DNA from 3 places in the Mesorhizobium sp. WSM4847 genome. Region 3 is predicted to be linked to each of the others. Evidence: predicted binding sites of a transcription regulator. Region 3 holds the regulator's gene; each other region holds the start of a gene.
The links. The regulator PhoB, encoded in region 3, activates phosphate uptake and scavenging genes when phosphate is short. The targets are predictions, from matches to a motif close to TGTCATNNANCTGTCAT.

Region 1 (3,272 bases), on a different contig from region 3:
ACAAATCCGATCTGCCTGCGTATGCGCCGCAGCTGGGCGACGGACGGCGCCGAGCGGAAGCTCTCGCCGAGGGTGACGACCTCGCCACCGCTCGACGGTAGAAGACCAATGAGGCATTTGAGCAGGGTGGATTTTCCAGCACCGTTCGAGCCAATCAGGGCAACCCGTTCGCGCGATGCTATGGTGAGGCCGATACTGGAGAAAATGACCTTTCCGTTCGCATAGCTCTTCGCAAGATCGTGCGCCCGAATGATGGCTGTCATAGTGACCTCTTGGCCGAGACCGAACTGCGAAACAGACCGGCGGTTAGCCGCCGGCCTTGTCGCTGAAAAGGAGCGAGCCTCAGTTTACGAAGTCGGTGAGGGTCTCGATTCCGATCGTGCGGTACATCGAGCGGACATAGTCGTAGTCCGAGTCCCTGACATCAGTCAGGAAGAAACCGCCCTTGAATTTCTGATTGTCCTCGCCGGTCAGGATCGCTTTCATCAGCTCATTGCCATTCTTCGCAAAGGCATCGCGGATCTTGACGAACACGTCATCTGAAATGTCCTTGCGGGCGACAAGAATGTCGTTCGGCAGATCGCGGCCCCGTGCGATGACCGAGAAGGCAACGCCGGGGAATGCTTCCCGGACCGAGTTGAGATAGCCGAAATTCAAGCCGATAGCGGCGATGTCGCCGCGGATGAGAGCCTCAGCCGCGATGTTGCGCGATATGATTACTGGTTCGTAATCGGTGGCATATTTCAGGTTGAAATCGGCCAGCGCCTGCGCGGGGCCGAGGTGCTGGGAGGTCGAGCCGACCGAGCCGAATGCGACCTTCTTGCCCTTCAAGTCTTCGACCGAGCGGATCGGTCCATTCGCCAGCACGGCGATCTGAGCGAAATAGTCGGGGCGCTGCCAGGCGACAACAATCTTCGGCTGGCTTAATTCCTTCATGACGACGTATTCTGCAGGACCGGTCAGGACAAGATCGACCTGCCCGGAATTCATCGCCTCGACGGCGGTGGTCCGCGAACTGACCGGAAACAGCTCGACATCCAGGCCGGTCGCCTCCTCAAGAGCGGTCTGGAAAGCACCGAATTCCTGCTGAAGAGCCTCCAGTCCCTCCATGTCGGTTACCGCGAATTTCACTGGCTCCGCAAACACTGGAACGGCGGAGGCAAGCGTCAGGGCGAGTGCGGTTGCGATGCTGCGGATCATCGTTTTTCCTTTGCTGTATAGACAGGAAACTGTTACCCGCTAATCCGTATACGCAGCAGATGACGTGCTCGTGACATTTCGCCGGCGCCACCGGCAGCCTTTGCTTTTTTGAGGGATACAGTGAACTGGCACATCCAGGGTGGTCGCATCCTAACCGAACGGGGACTTGAAACCGCGGACCTGAGCGTCACCGGCGGCGCCCTGTCAGAGCTGCGAGCGGCCCATGCCTCCACAATCGATGCCGATGGTCTGCTCGTGCTTCCGGGGATCGTCGATATTCACGGCGACGGCTTCGAGCGCCAGATCATGCCGCGGCCCGGTGTCCGCTTCGACACCGCGCTGGCGCTGAAAGATACGGACCGCCAGCTTGTCGCCAATGGCGTAACCACGGCCTTTCACGGCGTCACGGTGTCGTGGGAGCCTGGACTTCGGTCGCTCGACGCTGCCAAACAGCTGATCGGCGCGGTCTGCGATCTCCGCGATAGCCTTGGCTGCGATACGCGTCTGCATCTGCGCTGGGAGACCTTCGCGCTTGATCAGATGGCGCAGGTCGTACGATGGCTCTCGCTTTGGCCACGGCCGATCATCGCCGTCAACGATCACACGACGGGGTCGGTGCTGAACGGCACGATTGCCCGCAAGATCGGTCAGATGGCGGAGCGGTCTGGCTTGAGCCGCGAGCAATACATGACGTTGCTCGGCCAGATTTGGTCCCGCCGCGCCGAGGTTGAGATCGCGATCGGGAAGCTGGCCGCAACTGCGCGGGCCAATGGCAATGTGCTTCTTGCCCATGACGAAGCGTCTCCCGAGGAACGCATGTATTTTCGCGCCCTCGGCGCAAAGGCCTCGGAATTTCCGCTAACGCTCGAAACAGCCAAGGCCGCGCGGCAAATGGGCGAGGACGTGATCCTCGGCGCGCCCAACGTCGTGCGCGGCGGCAGCCATAATGGAGCGCTAAATGCCACCGAGGCCGTCAGAGCCGGACTTTGCACGGTGCTGACCAGCGATTACCACTACCCTTCGCCTCTGCATGCGGCCTTCAGACTGTCTTCGCCAGACGCCGGCGACTTCCCCTCGATCTGGAATCTGGTTTCGGCAAACCCGGCCCGGGTGGCCGGCCTCGACGATCGCGGCTCGCTTGTTGCCGGCCGCCGGGCGGATCTGATCCTGGTCGATGCTGGCGATCCAGAGCATCCGCGTGTGGTGGCCACCATGGTCCATGGACAAATTGTCTATAGCTCCGGGCTGTCCCGCACAGACCGATGGTCTGCACAGCGGTCGCCGGTGGATAAGGTTTCATGAACTTGGACACGAAAATTTCAATACCACACGAGCGCAATGGCAATCGCCTTCTGGCCTTTGACGGGCTGGTCTTTCGGCCACGCAACGATACGCCGATCTGGCAGCAGATCTACGATCACATCTTCGATCTGATCGAGAGCGGCAGTCTTGCGCCGGGCAGCCAGCTTCCCGGAGAAACGCATCTGGCAGAGAAATTCGCGGTCACCCGCATTACGCTTCGCCGGGCGCTGCAGCAGTTACAGCATGAGGGCCACCTCACCGCCCGCAAGGGCGTCGGTATCTTCGTGCGAAACCTGCCCTCGACATTCACTGTTCGCGACGGACAGCGCTTTCTCGACAATTTCGAAGCCCACGGCCAGGAAATCGGCACCAATACGCTGCTGATCGTCCGGGAACCGGCCGAAGCGGCCGTGGTGGAACGGTTGCGTCTCGCACCTGACACCACCATTATCCGGCTGTGCCGGATCAGAACGTCGGACAAGCAGCCAGTTTACGTCAATACCAAGTTCTTTCCGGCGCATCTCTTCCCCGACTTCGAGCAGAGATACGATGTGCGTCAGTCGGTGACCGATGTTTTCCGCGCGCATGGCATCGACAACTACCGGCGGGCCGAGACGCGCATCAGTGGCGGCTTTGCATCCCCCGATGAAGCGGAAATCCTGCGGCTGACGCCCGGAACGCCAGTATTCCGCATCAATGCTGTCAACGAGGACCGCAGCGGCGTACCAATCGAATGGACCCGCGGCTGCTGGCCGCTGACATCCGTCGAA
Region 2 (3,272 bases), on a different contig from region 3:
ATGTCGTGCTGATCTCCAACAATCTCGGTGACGCCAAGAGCCTGATCACCCATCCGGCGACGACGACACACAAGAATCTGAGCGACGAGGCGCGGGCCGAACTTGGCATCGGGCCAGGCACGCTCAGGCTGTCCGTCGGACTGGAGGACACTGACGACCTGCTCGAAGACATCGAGCAGGCCTTAGCCGCCAGATAGGGATACGCGCCGAACTGCTGCGCTCTGATCTGCAAAGCGGCGCGGTCAGGCGCCCGACGGCGACTCTTCCAATTCCGCAACGGCGCTGGTTTGGATGGTCATCGTGTTGCCGCGCCAGTCGACAGCACCGCTGAGCCAGCCGCGCACCCAGATGGCGGGAAGCATCACGTCCCGCGCAACCATCGCCGGGATCATGCGCAGCGACAGGTGCCAGCCCTTGGCCGAGGCGAGAGCGCATTCCGGCAGATAGGCGACTATCAGCACGGCGACGGCGGTAGCCGGCAGGCTGAAACCGGCGCCTGCTGCCGCAACCAGCGCCAGCACCAGCGGCGGCGCCGCTCCGATCAGGATCTCGGGCGCGAAGAACAGTGGGAATGTGACGCGACGCAGGCGTGCCCAGCGGGCCTGGCGCGACCAGATTTCGCCAAATGTGCGCAAGCCGAGCGGCTGCTCGAAGGGCGAGGCAACGAGATTGACGCGCAGTCCGAGCCCGTTGACAAGCTTGGTCGCAGCGGCATCCTCGGCAATCTCCGCAGCAAGCGCACGGATGCCGCCATTGGCGTCGAGCAATGGCTTGTTCCACAGCATGCTCTTGCCCTGGGCAAAACCGAGGCCGAGCGCCTCGCCGGTATATTGCCAGCGCGCCTGCAGCGTATTGAGGAAAGCGCATTCGACCTCCGCCCAGATCCCGTCCGGCCGCGAGCCGATCGGCGTCGAGCAGACGAGGCCGGTGTCCTGCCGCCATGCCGTCATCAGATGCTGGACATAGTCCCTCGGCATCAGGACGTTGGAATCGGCAAGGACGACCCAGTGGTGGCGCGCGGCCTCCCAGCCCTTCACGCAATTGTTGAGTTTCGGATTGCCGCTGATGCGGTCGTCGCCGACGAGCAGCCGGGCCGGCACGGCCGGAAAGCGGGCGATCGCATCGGTGATCCGCCCGACCACCGGGTCGTCGGCATGGGCGACGCAGAAGATGAGCTCATAGTGCGGCCAGTCGAGCGAGAAGGCGCGCTCGAGCGTCTCCTCGGTAAACGGCTCGACGCCGCGCGACGGCACGACGATCGACACCGGCGGCGCCTTGGCGGCTGGCGGCGTGATCCTGCCAGGCCGCTTCAGCTTCAACGAAGCGAGCAGGATGCTGGCGAGATTGACAACAAGCAGAACTATGGAAAGCAAGGCGGCTGTGACTGTCAATTCCATCAATATCTGGTCGCTCCAGAAAAAACCGGCCGCATGAAGCCGTTTTCAACAGTTCGACAGAATGCTGAGTCGCCCGGCCCTGCACACCATCCCCGGCCCTGCACACCATCATTGTCACGTGTCACTTAAATGACATTGTTGTTCGGCACCTGCGCTTAACAAATTCGGGCAACGATGGCAGACACCGAGGCGACGCACCCCGTTGACCGAACTGCGGAGAGGGTCGAATGTTCCGTCTGCATAGTGTGGAGTGATTTATGTACAGCGCCGTCACGCGCGACATTGAAGTGCAGGTCAGGCCGTTCTATCTGGAAGATCGCTCCGACCCTTCGGAGAACCGCTATGTCTGGGGCTACCAGGTGACCATCGACAACCAGTCGGATGAATTCGTGCAGCTTCTGTCGCGCTACTGGCAGATCACCGACGGCACCGGCCGAGTCGAGGAGGTGCGCGGCGCCGGCGTTGTCGGCGACCAACCTGAACTCAATCCAGGCGACAGTTATCAGTATACGTCTGGCTGCCCACTCTCGACGCCATCCGGCATCATGGTCGGCCACTACACGATGCGCAACAAGCGGGGCGAAACGTTCGACGTCGCCATCCCCGCCTTTTCGCTCGACCTGCCGGGCACGCGGCGCACCGTCAACTGAGGCTCAGTTGGGCTTCTCGCCCATTGCGAGGGGCGAGAAACCAAGCTCTGCGAAGGCACCGAGGCAGCACTGACGCCGGCTATTGAGCCGCAGCAAATTCCGCCGGGTCGAAGTCATATTGCTTCGAGCAGAATTCGCAGGCGACGTGAATGCCGCCATCCTCCGTGCTGTCCCTGATCTCGTCGGCGGAGAAGCCTCCGAGAATGCCGCGGATCTTCTCCCTGGAGCATGAGCACTGGTCGGCTACCGGCACGCCGCCGAAGACGCGCACGCCGTGCTCGTGGAACAGCCGGTAAAGCAACCGCTCGGCGCCGATCGTCGGGTCGATCAGTTCCGTCGGCTCGATGGTGCCAAGCAACGCGAGCAGTTCCTGCCAGGAATTGTCGGCCGGATCATGGATCTCCTCGCGCGGATCGCCGTCGCCACCCGGAAGGTCGGGCACGCGCATGCGTTCGGGCGATTGCGGCAGGAACTGCGCCAGGATGCCGCCGGCGCGCCATTGCTCGCGGGCACCGCCGATGCCGGGCGTCAACAGCTTGGCCACCGAAAGCCTGAGATCGGTCGGGATCTGCTCCGACTGCCGGAAATAGGTGCGCGCGGCCTCCTCGAGCGTCTCGCCGTCGAGCTGGACGATGCCCTGATAGCGCTGCGTGTGGGCGCCCTGGTCGATGGTCAGCGCCAGGACACCGCTGCCAAGCAGCGTCCGCTGCGAGGTCTCGCCGGCAGACGTCAGTGCCTCCAGCCGGTCGGCGTCGAAGCGGGCATAGGCGCGCAGCGCATGCGGCGTGGAAAAATCCGCCACCAGCATGTCGACCGGCCCGTCGGTGCGGGTCTGCAGGATGAACTTGCCTTCGAATTTGAGCGAAGTGCCGAGCAGCACCGTCAGCACGCAAGCTTCCGCCAGCAGGCGGGCGACCGGCTCGGGATAGTCATGCCGACCGAGGATCGCGTCGAGCATCGGCCCGAGCTGGACGGTACGGCCGCGCACGTCGAGCGGGCCGACCTCGAAAGGCACGACATGATCGTCGCCGGCGTAGCCGAATTCGCCGAGTTTGGGTTGATGTTCAGCCAATTGACGGGTTTCCAACATGACAAAGCTCCGGGGCGCGGCGATGCCGCCCTCCGGGGCGCATGCGTCGAAACGCGCTCGATTTGCGTGATGCGCCTGAGATAGGCATCACGCACTCCCGGATCAAGGCGGCCGGGATAACGGCGGCCCGGATCA
Region 3 (3,272 bases):
ACGGAAGCCGGCGTCGAGCAGAAACTGAGCAGCGCAACCAACGCCCCTTCGATCAAGATGAAGGGCGAAAAGGTCTCTGTTCACTACGGCGAGAAGCGAGCTCTGTTCGACGTCGATCTCGATGTCCGCGAGCATCAGGTGACGGCGTTGATCGGGCCATCGGGCTGCGGCAAGTCGACGTTCCTGCGTTGCCTGAACCGAATGAACGACACCATCGATATCGCGCGGGTGAGCGGCAAGATCACGCTCGACGGCGAGGACGTCTACGATCCGAAAATCGATGTCGTCGAGCTGCGAGCTCGCGTCGGCATGGTATTCCAGAAGCCGAATCCGTTTCCGAAGTCGATCTACGAAAACGTCGCCTACGGTCCGCGCATCCACGGCCTGGCCAGGAGCAAGGCCGAGTTGGACGGCATCGTCGAATCGAGCCTGAAGAAGGCCGGCCTGTTCAACGAGGTCAAGGATCGCCTGCTCGAGTCGGGTACCGGACTGTCCGGCGGACAGCAGCAGCGCCTGTGCATCGCGCGCGCCATCGCGGTGTCGCCGGAAGTGATCCTGATGGACGAGCCCTGTTCGGCGCTCGATCCGATCGCCACCGCCCGCGTCGAGGAACTGATCGACGAACTGCGCCAGAACTATACGATCGTCATCGTCACCCATTCGATGCAGCAGGCGGCGCGCGTGTCGCAACGCACGGCGATGTTCCATCTCGGCTATCTGGTCGAGGAGGGCGCGACCGACAAGATGTTCACCAACCCCGACGACAAGCGCACCCAGGACTACATCACCGGCCGGTTCGGCTGAGCGGTCCGGCGAATTTCGAACACGAGGACAGCACCATGGGTGAACACACCGTCGCATCTTTCGACGAGGAACTGGAGCACATCGACCGGCTGATCCGCGACATGGACGAGCTCGCCGCCGCAATGGTCGCGGCCTCGATCCGCGCGTTGCTTGCGTCGGACAATGCGATGGCGCAGCGCGTCGTCTCGGACGACGCCATCATGGATGCGAGGCAGCGCGAACTCGATGACAGCGCCATCACGCTGATCGCCAAGCGGCAGCCGATGGCGCAGGATCTGCGCGCCGTGGTTGGCGCAATCCGCATGGCGGGCGATCTCGAGCGCATCGGCGATCTGGCCAAGAACATAGCCAAGCGGGTCAGCGCAGTCGGGCAGAGCGCGACGCCGCGTAATCTGTCGCACGGTATCGACGCGATGGCGGACCTCGTTCTTGTGCAGCTGCGCGGCGTGGTCGAGCACTATGTGTCGCGCGATGCCGGCGCGTTGAAGGAACTGCGCGCCGACGACCAGAAGATCGACGTGAAATACACGGCGGTTTTTCGCGAGCTCCTGACCTACATGATGGAGGATCCGCGCAACATCACCGCCTGCACGCACCTTCTGTTCTGCGCCAAGAATCTCGAGCGTATCGGCGATCACGTCACCAACATCGCCGAAAACGCCTACTTTGTCGTGACCGGGCAGCAATTGCCGGCGGATCGCCCGAAGCTCGACGAAACGACGATGTCGGCGCCGGCGACATGACAGGAGTGACCGGCCGATGATCGCGCCGCGCATCATGGTGGTGGAGGATGAAGAGCCGCTGGGCGTCCTCCTCCGTTATAATCTGGAATCCGAAGGCTATCAGGTCGAGGTGGTGACGCGCGGCGACGAGGCCGAAATCCGGCTGCAGGAAAACGTGCCCGATCTTTTGGTGCTCGACTGGATGGTGCCGGCGGTTTCCGGCATCGAGCTTTGCCGGCGGCTTCGGGTGCGCCCCGAAACCGAGCGGCTGCCGATCATCATGCTGACCGCGCGCGGCGAGGAGAGCGACCGGGTGCGCGGCCTTTCGACCGGAGCCGACGACTATCTGGTCAAGCCGTTCTCGACACCGGAATTCATGGCCAGGGTCAAGGCGTTGCTGCGCCGCGCCAAGCCGGAAGTGTTGTCCAGCGTGCTCAAGGTCGGCGACATCATGCTCGATCGTGAATCGCACCGGGTCTATCGCAAGAAGAGCGAGATCCGGCTCGGGCCGACCGAATTCCGGCTGCTCGAATTCATGATGCGCCACCCGGGCCGGGTCTTCTCGCGCAGCCAGTTGCTCGACAATGTCTGGGGCGAGACGATCTACATCGACGAGCGCACGGTGGACGTCCATGTCGGCCGGTTGCGCAAGGCGGTCAACAATGGTCGCATGCCCGATGTCATCCGCACCATCCGCGGCGCGGGCTATGCGATCAGGGAAGACTAGGGGATGTGCTGATATTCAGGTGATGCCGGCCTGCGAACGGCTGATACCTGCGCTTCCGGTGCTCATCTCATCCAAGAGTACGCTCCGCTCCGGTTCTCGGAACCCGCCATTCTCGACTCGGCCTGACCTGAACCTCAACACACCCCAAGTCGCGACCCGGGAATCCTTCAAGCCACGTTCTTTCCGACCGAGCCGGCTCGTGCCTGGATGCTCGGCGCGAAAATCTCCTGGTCGACGAAGCTTAGCGCCCGCATGGCGCAACCTTCGCGGATCAGCGGCAGCTCGTTCGGCTCGGTGTCGAAGGAAATCAAACCCGAATGCTGGCCGCCGGCGGTCTGGGCGATGGCCTCGCGCAGGGCCGGCTCGATCAGGTCGAAGGCGGCAGCGCTGGCGCCGACCATGGCCACCGGCGCCGGATCGATCAGCGCAAACAGGCTGCCGAGCCCGAAGCCGAGCGCCTCGCCGGCCTTGCGGTAGGCTTCGCGCTCCGGTCCGTCCGTCTCGCGCGCCCGGGCCGCCAGTGCCCGCATCTCGGCGTCGCTGACATCGGCGACCGGCTCGGCGTTCTCGCTCAACAGCCTTGCGTTGCGCCAGATGGCGTAGTTGCCGGCATAAGCCTCGACGCAGCCGCGCCGCCCGCAGCGGCAAAGCGCGCCGCCCGGCCGATGGATCATGTGGCCGAATTCGCCGCCTGAGGAGTGGGTGCCGGTGAACAGCTCGCCCTTCAGCACCAGCCCCATACCGATGCCGTGCGAGAGCAGGATGGCGATGAAATCGTCGCGGTAGCGATCCGGGTGGCGCCAGCGCAGCGCCACGGCCATCATGTTGCAGTCGTTCTCCATGATGGCCGGGATGCCGAACTCGCGTTCCAGAATGTCGGCGAAGGCGATGTTCGTCTGCGGCGTGATCGGTGACCACAACATGGCGCGCGCATGGGAATCGGTGATGCCCTGGATCGCCAGCGCGATGCGGGCGACGCTTTGGACATCGAGGTCGGGATCTTCGAGCCGGCGCCGGAC

Region 1: AC0L28_RS02140 (alpha-D-ribose 1-methylphosphonate 5-triphosphate diphosphatase) is a predicted target of PhoB. The motif match lies at 1,260-1,276, and genes of this name have one in related genera.
Region 2: AC0L28_RS22070 (ceramide glucosyltransferase) is a predicted target of PhoB. The motif match lies at 1,516-1,532, and genes of this name have one in related genera.

The regions. Positions count from the first base shown of each region.
Region 1 covers NZ_JBVVPY010000001.1:460,754-464,025, reverse strand. The annotation lists gene AC0L28_RS02150 (phosphonate ABC transporter ATP-binding protein) at 1-263, opposite strand, end outside; gene AC0L28_RS02145 (PhnD/SsuA/transferrin family substrate-binding protein) at 343-1,200, opposite strand; gene AC0L28_RS02140 (alpha-D-ribose 1-methylphosphonate 5-triphosphate diphosphatase) at 1,321-2,502, shown strand; gene phnF (phosphonate metabolism transcriptional regulator PhnF) at 2,499-3,272, shown strand, end outside.
Region 2 covers NZ_JBVVPY010000015.1:158,886-162,157, reverse strand. The annotation lists gene AC0L28_RS22075 (O-succinylhomoserine sulfhydrylase) at 1-197, shown strand, start outside; gene AC0L28_RS22070 (ceramide glucosyltransferase) at 243-1,397, opposite strand; gene apaG (Co2+/Mg2+ efflux protein ApaG) at 1,655-2,047, shown strand; gene AC0L28_RS22060 (Hsp33 family molecular chaperone) at 2,127-3,137, opposite strand.
Region 3 covers NZ_JBVVPY010000013.1:69,823-73,094, forward strand. The annotation lists gene pstB (phosphate ABC transporter ATP-binding protein PstB) at 1-804, shown strand, start outside; gene phoU (phosphate signaling complex protein PhoU) at 840-1,547, shown strand; gene phoB (phosphate regulon transcriptional regulator PhoB) at 1,564-2,253, shown strand; gene AC0L28_RS19710 (ROK family protein) at 2,421-3,272, opposite strand, start outside.